DNA from 4 places in the Leifsonia sp. RCC_180 genome. Region 3 is predicted to be linked to each of the others. Evidence: predicted binding sites of a transcription regulator. Region 3 holds the regulator's gene; each other region holds the start of a gene.
The links. The regulator HrcA, encoded in region 3, represses chaperone genes, less so after heat shock. The targets are predictions, from matches to a motif close to TTNGCACTCGNNNNNNNCGAGTGCNAA.
Positions count from the first base shown of each region.

Region 1: groES (co-chaperone GroES) is a predicted target of HrcA. The motif match lies at 1,228-1,254, and genes of this name have one in related genera.
Region 2: AB7E03_RS10575 (Hsp20/alpha crystallin family protein) is a predicted target of HrcA. The motif match lies at 1,203-1,229, and genes of this name have one in related genera.
Region 4: groL (chaperonin GroEL) is a predicted target of HrcA. The motif match lies at 822-848, and genes of this name have one in related genera.

Region 1 is NZ_CP200340.1:1,694,489-1,696,684, reverse strand. Features, by position in the region: gene AB7E03_RS08355 (DUF4190 domain-containing protein) at 1-7, shown strand, start outside; gene AB7E03_RS08350 (THUMP-like domain-containing protein) at 25-1,212, opposite strand; gene groES (co-chaperone GroES) at 1,346-1,642, shown strand; gene rarD (EamA family transporter RarD) at 1,738-2,196, shown strand, end outside.
Region 2 is NZ_CP200340.1:2,140,617-2,142,812, forward strand. Features, by position in the region: gene AB7E03_RS10565 (phytoene desaturase family protein) at 1-216, shown strand, start outside; gene AB7E03_RS10570 (SRPBCC family protein) at 221-661, shown strand; gene AB7E03_RS10575 (Hsp20/alpha crystallin family protein) at 700-1,131, opposite strand; gene AB7E03_RS10580 (Dps family protein) at 1,316-1,903, shown strand; gene AB7E03_RS10585 (GNAT family N-acetyltransferase) at 1,938-2,196, shown strand, end outside.
Region 3 is NZ_CP200340.1:712,676-714,871, reverse strand. Features, by position in the region: gene dnaJ (molecular chaperone DnaJ) at 1-740, opposite strand, end outside; gene hrcA (heat-inducible transcriptional repressor HrcA) at 796-1,818, opposite strand; gene AB7E03_RS03500 (DUF4870 domain-containing protein) at 1,976-2,196, shown strand, end outside.
Region 4 is NZ_CP200340.1:1,530,110-1,532,305, reverse strand. Features, by position in the region: gene AB7E03_RS07540 (LytR C-terminal domain-containing protein) at 1-325, shown strand, start outside; gene AB7E03_RS07535 (cold-shock protein) at 495-698, shown strand; gene groL (chaperonin GroEL) at 892-2,196, shown strand, end outside.

The sequences.
Region 1 (2,196 bases), 980 kb from region 3:
GTACTGAGCGTTCCGCCCGCGGCCTCAGAGCCGCTCGGCGAGCAGCGCGGTGTGCCGCCCGGCCACCCTGGTGAGAATCAGGGTCGCCGGGCGGTCGCCGTTGAGCGCAAGCCGCCGCCGCAGGGCCGCCGGGTCCACATCCACTCCGCGCTTCTTGATCTCCAGTGTCCCGATCCCGCGCTGGCGCAGGGCACGCTTGAGGTCCTTCTCGGCGTACGGCAGTGTCTCGAGGATGCGGAATCCCGCTGCGAACGGGGTATCGGCCGCCGCGTCCGCGGTGATGTAGGCGATCTGGTCGGACAGCATCCTGCCGCCGATCCTTCGCGTCAGGTCGCCGATCAGGCGGGCGCGGATGAGCGCACCATCCGGCTCGTACAGGTACTCGCCCAGCGGCCCCGTCTCCTCGTCGGGGCTGTCCGCGTCGGCTGTCAGCTCGTCGGCCTGGTCGCCGCGCAACACGAGTGCGGCACGGCGGATGCCCGGGCGGGCGAGCGCGCCGAACCAGAGGCCGAGCTCCACCACCTGGCCGTCGGCCGAGATCCACTGCGCCTCGGCGGTCGACGGGATCAGGTCGCGGTCGAAGCCCGGCCCGAGCTTCAGTCCGACCGAGCGGCCCGTCGCCAGCTCGTACGCGAATCCGAGGGACGGGGTGTAGTCGTCCGGGTCGGTGAGGCGCTCGGTCTGCGTGTGGCCGGTGGTGCGCCGGGCGGGGTCGAGGAAGACGCCGTCGATCTCGCGGAGGTCCACCTCCTCGGCGCGGCCGTGCTCCACGACGGCGGAGGGGAAGGGCGCGAGATTGAACGACGCGATCGCCGCGGTCACCTCGTCGGCTTCGACGGCCGTGACCTCCAGCTCGAGCGCGGCGAGGGCGAGCGCGTCACCGCCGATGCCGCAGCCGAGGTCCGCCACGCGATTGATGCCGGCCGCACGGAAGCGGCCCGCGTGGCGCGCGGCCACCGGCAGCCGCGTCGCCTGCTCCAGCCCTGCCTCCGTGAAGAGCATCTGCGAGGCGAAGTCGCCGAACTTGGCCTCCGCCTTGCGCCGGAGCTTCGACTGCGTGAGCACGGCCGCCACAAGCGCGGGGGAGTGGCCCTGCTTGCGAAGGTCGCTGACGATCCGCAGCACATCCTGTTCGCTCCGATACGGGGGCAGTGAGTCGAGCAGACGCAGCCCTTCCGGACTCAGCAGGGCCACCAGCTCGGAGCGTTCCATGGCCTCAACGCTACCCTGGCACTCACGTTGCGTGACTGCTAACGCACCCCCTAGACTCGGGTTAGCACTCTCAGTGCGAGGTTGCTAATTCAGTCTTAGTCGAGACACTGTTCTTCATAGGAAAGGGGTCAACGTGTCGGTCTCCATCAAGCCGCTCGAGGATCGCATCGTCATCAAGCAGGTCGAGGCTGAGCAGACCACTGCTTCTGGTCTGGTCATCCCCGACACCGCCAAGGAGAAGCCGCAGGAGGGCGAGGTCGTCGCCGTGGGCCCGGGCCGCATCGACGACAACGGCAACCGCGTCCCCCTCGACGTCGCCGTGGGTGACAAGGTCATCTACTCCAAGTACGGCGGCACCGAGGTCAAGTTCGGCGGCGAGGACTACCTCGTCCTGTCGGCCCGCGACGTGCTGGCGGTCGTCGTCCGCTGACGCAGACACTTCCTCCGACGGCCCGGATGCTCTGAGCATCCGGGCCGTCGTCGTTTTCGGCAGCGATGTCGGAAGGCGACGGTAGAGTCGGACGAGTGGCACAGCCTGACGACCTCTCCTCCCACCGCACCTCGGGGCTGGTCTACGCGATCAGCGCGTACGTCCTCTGGGGCATCCTCCCGATCTACTTCCTGGCGCTCGCACCCGCCGGAGCGTGGGAGATCGTCGGCTGGCGTGTGGTCTTCTCGCTGGGGTTCTGCGCCATCGCCCTCAGTGTGACGCGCAGCTGGGGCACGTTCGCCTCCCTCCTGCGCGACAAGCGCGTGCTCTTCACCATGGGCCTCGCCGGCGCACTCATCTACGTCAACTGGCAGACGTACGTGCTCGCCACGGTCAGCGGGCATGTGGTCGAGGCTGCGCTCGGTTACTTCATCAATCCCATCGTCACCGTGTTCCTCGGCGTCGTCGTGCAGCGCGAGCGCCTCCGCATCGCGCAGTGGGTCGCGGTCGGCGTCAGCATCGTCGCCGTCATCGTCCTCGCCGTCGGGTACGGA
Region 2 (2,196 bases), 1.4 Mb from region 3:
CCGGGACGCGGCCTGTACCTGGCCTCCGCGTCCGCCGCGCCGGGGCCGGGCGTCCACGGACTCGGCGGCTACTACGCCGCACGCAGCGCGCTGCGTCACGAGTTCGGTATCGGCCGGATGCCCGACCTCGCACCCGGGCCGGATCAGACCTTCTCCTCCGCCACGCCGCCGCTCGTCCCCGATTCCCTCCATCCGCCCACCAGCCGGGAGCAGTGATCCGATGTCCGTCAACGTCCGCCGTATGGCCTGCACGCCAGAGCAGGTCTTCGCCGTCTTCGCCGACCCCTGGGTGTACCCGACGTGGGTGGTGGGTGCGTCCCGCCTGCGCGCCGCGGACAGCCGCTACCCGGCCGTCGGCTCCCGCCTGCACCACTCCATCGGGGTCTGGCCGCTCGTCCTCAACGACGCGACCCGCATCGACGAGTGGGATCCGCCGCGCCGGATGGTGCTGGAGGCGAAGACGCGCCCGTTCGGCTCCGAACGCGTGATCGTCGACGTCAAGCCGCGCGCGGGCGGCTGCATCGTACGGATGGAGGAGTACCCGCTCACCGGGCTCGTCACGTTGATCCCGGGCCCGATCGCCGACGCCCTCCTGCACGTACGCAACGCCGAGACGCTGCGGCGGCTGGAGTGGGTGGCGCGAGGGCGCGCCGCCAGCTGACGACGCGCCCTTGTGCGCTGATCCGGTGGTGCGCGCTATCAGCCGGCCGAGACCGCCTTCGCACCGCTGTCGTGCGACGACTCCACCGCGATCTTGCGTGGCTTGGCCCGCTCGGCGACCGGGATGATCACGCTGAGCACGCCGTTGTCGTACGAGGCGGTGATGCCGTCCGGGTCGACGTCGTCGCCGATCGTGAACTGCCGCATGTACGCACCGTACGGGCGCTCCTGGGCGAGCCAGCGCGCCCCGTCGCGGTCGGCCGCGCTGCGCACCGCACGGATGGTGAGCAGGTGGCCGTCGACGTCGATGTCGACCGACGCCGGGTCGGCGCCGGGCAGGTCGGCGTTCAGGACGTAGCGATCCCCCTCACGGAAGAGGTCGACCGGCATGAGGCGCGGCTGGCGGCTGGTGTCGAAGACGCTCTGTGCGATCCGGTCCAGCTGGGAGAAAGGATCGAACGACATGGCCATTGGATGTACCCCTCTCTTCTCGAGTAACTGCTGGTGGGAGCGCCTTTGCGCTCCCTTTTCGACCAGAGATGTTAGCACTCTTGACCGGAGAGTGCCAAGAGTTTTCCGACACTGTCAACCCGGTTCCGCAAGCGCCATCCGCGGCCTATCGTCTGCGTTGTCCATCGAACAGAAGGGACCCATCGTGGCCACCAGCCAGACGAAGACGAGCGCCAAGAAGGCCGCGCCGAAGGGCGCACCCAAGACCGCTGCGGTGCGCCGCACCGCCGCCGTGGGCGTTGCGTCCACCCGCCGCGAGCACGCCGAGCGCGGCTTCGTCGCGTCCACCGAACTCGCCCAGAACCTCCAGCGCGTGCACGTCGACCTGATCGAGCTGCACCTTCAGGGCAAGCAGGCGCACTGGAACGTGGTCGGGCGCAACTTCCGCGACCTCCACCTGCAGTTGGATGAGATCGTCGAGGCCGCCCGCGAGTTCAGCGACGACGTCGCCGAGCGCCTCCGTGCCCTGCATGCGACGCCGGACGGGCGCAGCGCGACGGTCGCCGAGCAGACCAGCCTGCCGGAGTTCCCGAACGGCGAGGTGGACACCACCGAGACGGTCGACCTGATCACCGAGCGGCTCGAATCGGTGGTGCGGACGATGCGCGACGTTCACGACGATGTCGACGAGGAGGACCCGACCTCGGCGGACCTCCTGCACGCGATCATCGAGCGGCTCGAGCAGTTCGCGTGGATGGTCAGCGCCGAGAATCGCACTCCCGCGCGGGCGTGATCTGAGCGAAACACGGCGCGGATACGATCGATGCATGTCGATCGAGATCCGGCCGGAGCCTCCGCGTCAGCCTGAGGTGGAGGAGCTGCTGAGGCTGAGCGATGAGTTCGCGTTCGCGCTGTATCCCGCCGACAGCTGCTACCTCCTCGACGTCTCAGAGCTCGAGAAGCCGGGAGTCACGGTGTTCGTCGCGCGTACCGACGGGCGGGCGCTCGGGATGGCCGCGTTGGTCGTGAGCGCGGCCGACGGCGAGCCGAGCGGCGAGCTCAAGCGGATGTTCGTCCACGAGGATG
Region 3 (2,196 bases):
TTGATCTCCAGATACAGGTCGCCGTTCGGGCCACCGGCGGGGCCGGCCTCGCCGCTGCCCGGCATCTGCAGCCGCAGGCCGGTGTCGACGCCGGCGGGGATGTCGACCGGCACGGAACGCCGGGCGCGGACGCGTCCCTGACCCTGGCAGGTCACGCACGGCGTCGCGATGACGGTGCCGTAGCCGCGGCAGGTACCGCAGGGGCTGGAGGTCATCACGTTGCCGAGCAGGGACCGCACCGAGCGCTGGATGCTGCCGGTGCCGTGACAGATGTCGCACGTCACCGGCTGGGTGCCCGGCTGGCAGCACGAGCCGTTGCAGGTCTCGCAGACGACCGCCGTGTCGACCTCCAGGTCGCGGTGCGTGCCGAAGATGACCTCGTCCAGGTCCACCTCCACGCGGAGCAGGGCGTCCTGGCCACGCTCGCGGCGCGACCGCGGACCGCGCGTCGCCCCTCCACCGCCGCCGAAGAACGTCTCGAAGATGTCGCTGAACCCGGCGAAGTCGCCGGCTCCCGCGCCCCCGCCGAAGCCGCCGGAGCCGCCCAGGTCGTACTGCTGGCGCTGTTGCGGATCGCTGAGCACGTCGTAGGCGTGCGTGACGAGCTTGAAGCGCTCCTGCGCCTCAGAACTGGGGTTCACATCCGGGTGCAACTCGCGCGCGAGCCGGCGGTACGCCTTCTTGATCTGGTCGGGGCTGGCGTCGCGCTCGACGCCGAGGACTTCGTAGTGGTCGGCCACGTAGGCTGTTCCTTCTTCTTCTCGATCGCGTGTTGTGGTCTCGGTCGCAGGCGGCCTACTGGTCGCCGAGCAGCCGGGAGAGGTAGCGGGCGACCGCGCGGACGGCCGCCATGTTGCCGGAGTAGTCCATGCGGAGCGGCCCGAGCAGGCCCACGCGGGCCACATCCGATCCCGCCGCACTGTAACCACTGGAGAGGATGGATGCTTCCGTCAGCCCGAACACGGCGTTCTCGCGCCCGATGCTGACCGCCACGCCGTGCTGGTCGGTCGCCATCTCATCGAACAGCCGGAGCAGGACGACCTGCTCTTCGATGGCCTCCAGCACCGGTGTGATGCTGCCGGGGAAGTCGTGCTCGGTGCGGACGAGATTCGCGGCACCCGCCATGACCAATTTCTCCTGCCGGTTGGCGGCGATCTGGTCGAGCAAGGCACCGACGACCGGTTCGACGAGCTGGCGAGTGCGTTCGGTCAGCGCTGCCGGCAGCTCCCGCAGCCGCGCGGTCGCCTCTGCGAGGGTCAGCCCCGCAGCGGCGCCGTTGATCGCACCGCGGATCTCGGCCACATCCTCGTCGCTGATCTCGACGTGCGACTCGATCACGCGCTGCTCGACGGCGCCCGAGTCGGTGATCAGCACGCTGAGCAGCCGGCGCGGCGCAAGTGCAACCAGTTCGATGTGCCGGATGCGCGAGCGCGCTACCGACGGGTACTGCACCAGGGCGACCTGGCTCGTCAGCTGCGAGAGCAGGCGCACGGTGCGCGAGAGCACGTCGTCGAAGTCGACGGACTCGCCGAGGAACGTCTCGATCGCGGTGCGCTGCGCCGGTGTCAGCGGGCGGACCTCAGCGAGGTGGTCGACGAACAGCCGGTAGCCCTTGTCGGTCGGCACGCGGCCCGAGGAGGTGTGCGGGGCCGCGATGAGCTCCTCTTCTTCCAGCAGCGCCATGTCGTTCCGGATGGTGGCAGCCGACACGCCGAAGGAGTGCCGCTCCACGATGCTCTTCGACCCGACCGGCTCCCGCGACGCCACGTAGTCCTGGACGATGACGCGCAACACTTCGAGGCTGCGTTCCGAGACCATCTCCGCCTCCCGTCGACCGATTAGCACTCGCTGTTCCTGAGTGCCAATCCTACCGCGCCGAAACGCGGTCAGGATGATTGCTGCCTGAGACTCGCCCGCAGTACCGTATGGGCACCGGTTCGACAGTGTTGCAACCGATCACGAAAGGGTTCCGCCGATGACAGACCCGAACCAGCCCTCCGACCCCGCGGACGGTGTCCCGCCGCAGCAGCCCGGCGGCGTCCCCCCGCAGCAGCCGTACTCGAACGTCCCGCCCCAGCAGCCGTACTCCCAGCCGGCCGGCGCACCGCAGCAGCCCTACGCCGCCCAGGCCGCGCCGCTCGACCCGGCCCAGGACAAGCAGTGGGCGTCGTTCGCCCACCTCGGCGGCATCCTCTG
Region 4 (2,196 bases), 820 kb from region 3:
GCCGACCCCCACACCCACGCCGACCATCGTCCCGACCGTGAATCCCGCGCTCAACGTCAACGTGCTCAACGGCACGGCGACGGAGGGCCTGGCGCAGACCGTCGGCGACAAGCTGACCGCCGCGGGCTGGAAGGTGGCGGCGCTCGCGAACGCCGACCGCACAGACCTCGCGACGACCATCGTCTACTACGGCAACCCGGCCAACCAGGCCGCGGCGCTGGGCGTCGTCCAGTCGCTTCCCGGGGCGACCATCCAGCAGAGCACCGCGTTCGACGACACCGGTGCCGATATCACGGTCGTCGTCGGCGCGAACTACCAGGGCTGACCGGGAGCTGACGGCGCGCATCCGGCTTTGTTTCAGTCGTGTTTAAGTTTCGCTTCATTTCGTGATCGATTCAGAAAAACACTGGCATCCGGGGCCATTGCAAGCATTAGGATCGGGAGTCAACGTGCGGCGATGGATCGCGCGAGCGACACAGCAATGGGAGTAATGCATGGCGAACGGGACCGTGAAGTGGTTCAACGCTGAGAAGGGCTACGGCTTCATCACCGTCGAGGGTGGGGGACAGGACGTTTTCGTTCATTACTCCGCGATTGACATGGCGGGATACAAGGTTCTCGAAGAGGGCCAGCAGGTCGTGTTCGAGGTCGGCTCCGGGCAAAAGGGCCCGCAGGCCGAGTCGGTACGGCTGGCCTGAGCAACAGCGATACATCGAGTGCGCGAGCGCCGTCCCCGTCGGGGGCGGCGCTTCGCCGTTCCCCCGGCGTTCGCGGGTCGCAGAGTCGCCTTGCACTCCACCACGTCGAGTGCCAGAATCGCTTTAGCACTCCATCTGATCGAGTGCTAATAAACGGAATCTTTCGCAGACGTCCGGGAGGGACGAGAAACACATGGCAAAGATCATTGCTTTCAACGAGGACGCGCGTCGCGGCCTCGAGCGCGGCCTGAACACCCTGGCCGACACGGTCAAGGTGACGCTGGGCCCGCGCGGTCGTAACGTCGTGCTCGAGAAGAAGTGGGGCGCCCCGACCATCACCAACGACGGCGTCTCCATCGCGAAGGAGATCGAGCTCGACGACCCGTACGAGAAGATCGGCGCGGAGCTCGTCAAGGAGGTCGCCAAGAAGACCGACGACGTCGCAGGTGACGGCACCACCACCGCGACCGTCCTCGCTCAGGCCCTCGTCAAGGAAGGCCTTCGCAACGTCGCCGCCGGCGCCGACCCGATCACGCTGAAGCGCGGCATCGAGAAGGCCGTCGCGGCCGTCACCGCCGAGCTGGTCGCCTCCGCCAAGGAGGTCGAGACCAAGGAAGAGATCGCGGCAACCGCGTCCATCTCCGCCGGCGACACCACCATCGGCGAGATCATCGCCGAGGCGATCGACAAGGTCGGCAAGGAGGGCGTCGTCACCGTCGAGGAGTCGAACACCTTCGGCACCGAGCTCGAGCTGACCGAGGGCATGCGCTTCGACAAGGGCTTCCTGTCGCAGTACTTCGTCACCGACCAGGACCGCCAGGAGGCGGTGTTCGAGGACCCGTACATCCTCATCGCCAACCAGAAGATCAGCAACATCAAGGACCTCCTGCCGATCGTCGACAAGGTGATCCAGGCCGGCAAGCCGCTCCTCATCATCGCTGAGGACGTCGACGGCGAGGCCCTGGCGACCCTGATCGTCAACAAGATCCGCGGCATCTTCAAGTCCGTCGCCGTCAAGGCTCCGGGCTTCGGCGACCGCCGCAAGGCCATGCTGCAGGACATCGCGATCCTCACCGGCGGCCAGGTCATCTCCGAGGAGGTCGGTCTCAAGCTCGAGAACGTCACCCTCGACCTGCTCGGCCAGGCCCGCAAGGTCGTCATCACCAAGGACGAGACCACGATCGTCGAGGGCACCGGTGACTCCGAGGCCATCGCCGGCCGCGTGCAGCAGATCCGCAACGAGATCGAGTCGACCGACTCGGACTACGACCGCGAGAAGCTGCAGGAGCGCCTCGCCAAGCTCGCCGGCGGCGTCGCCGTCATCAAGGCGGGTGCCGCAACCGAGGTCGAGCTCAAGGAGCGCAAGCACCGCATCGAGGACGCCGTTCGCAACGCGAAGGCTGCCGTCGAAGAGGGCATCGTCGCCGGTGGTGGCGTGGCCCTCATCCAGGCCGGCAAGACCGCGTTCGAGAAGCTGGAGCTGACCGGTGACGAGGCC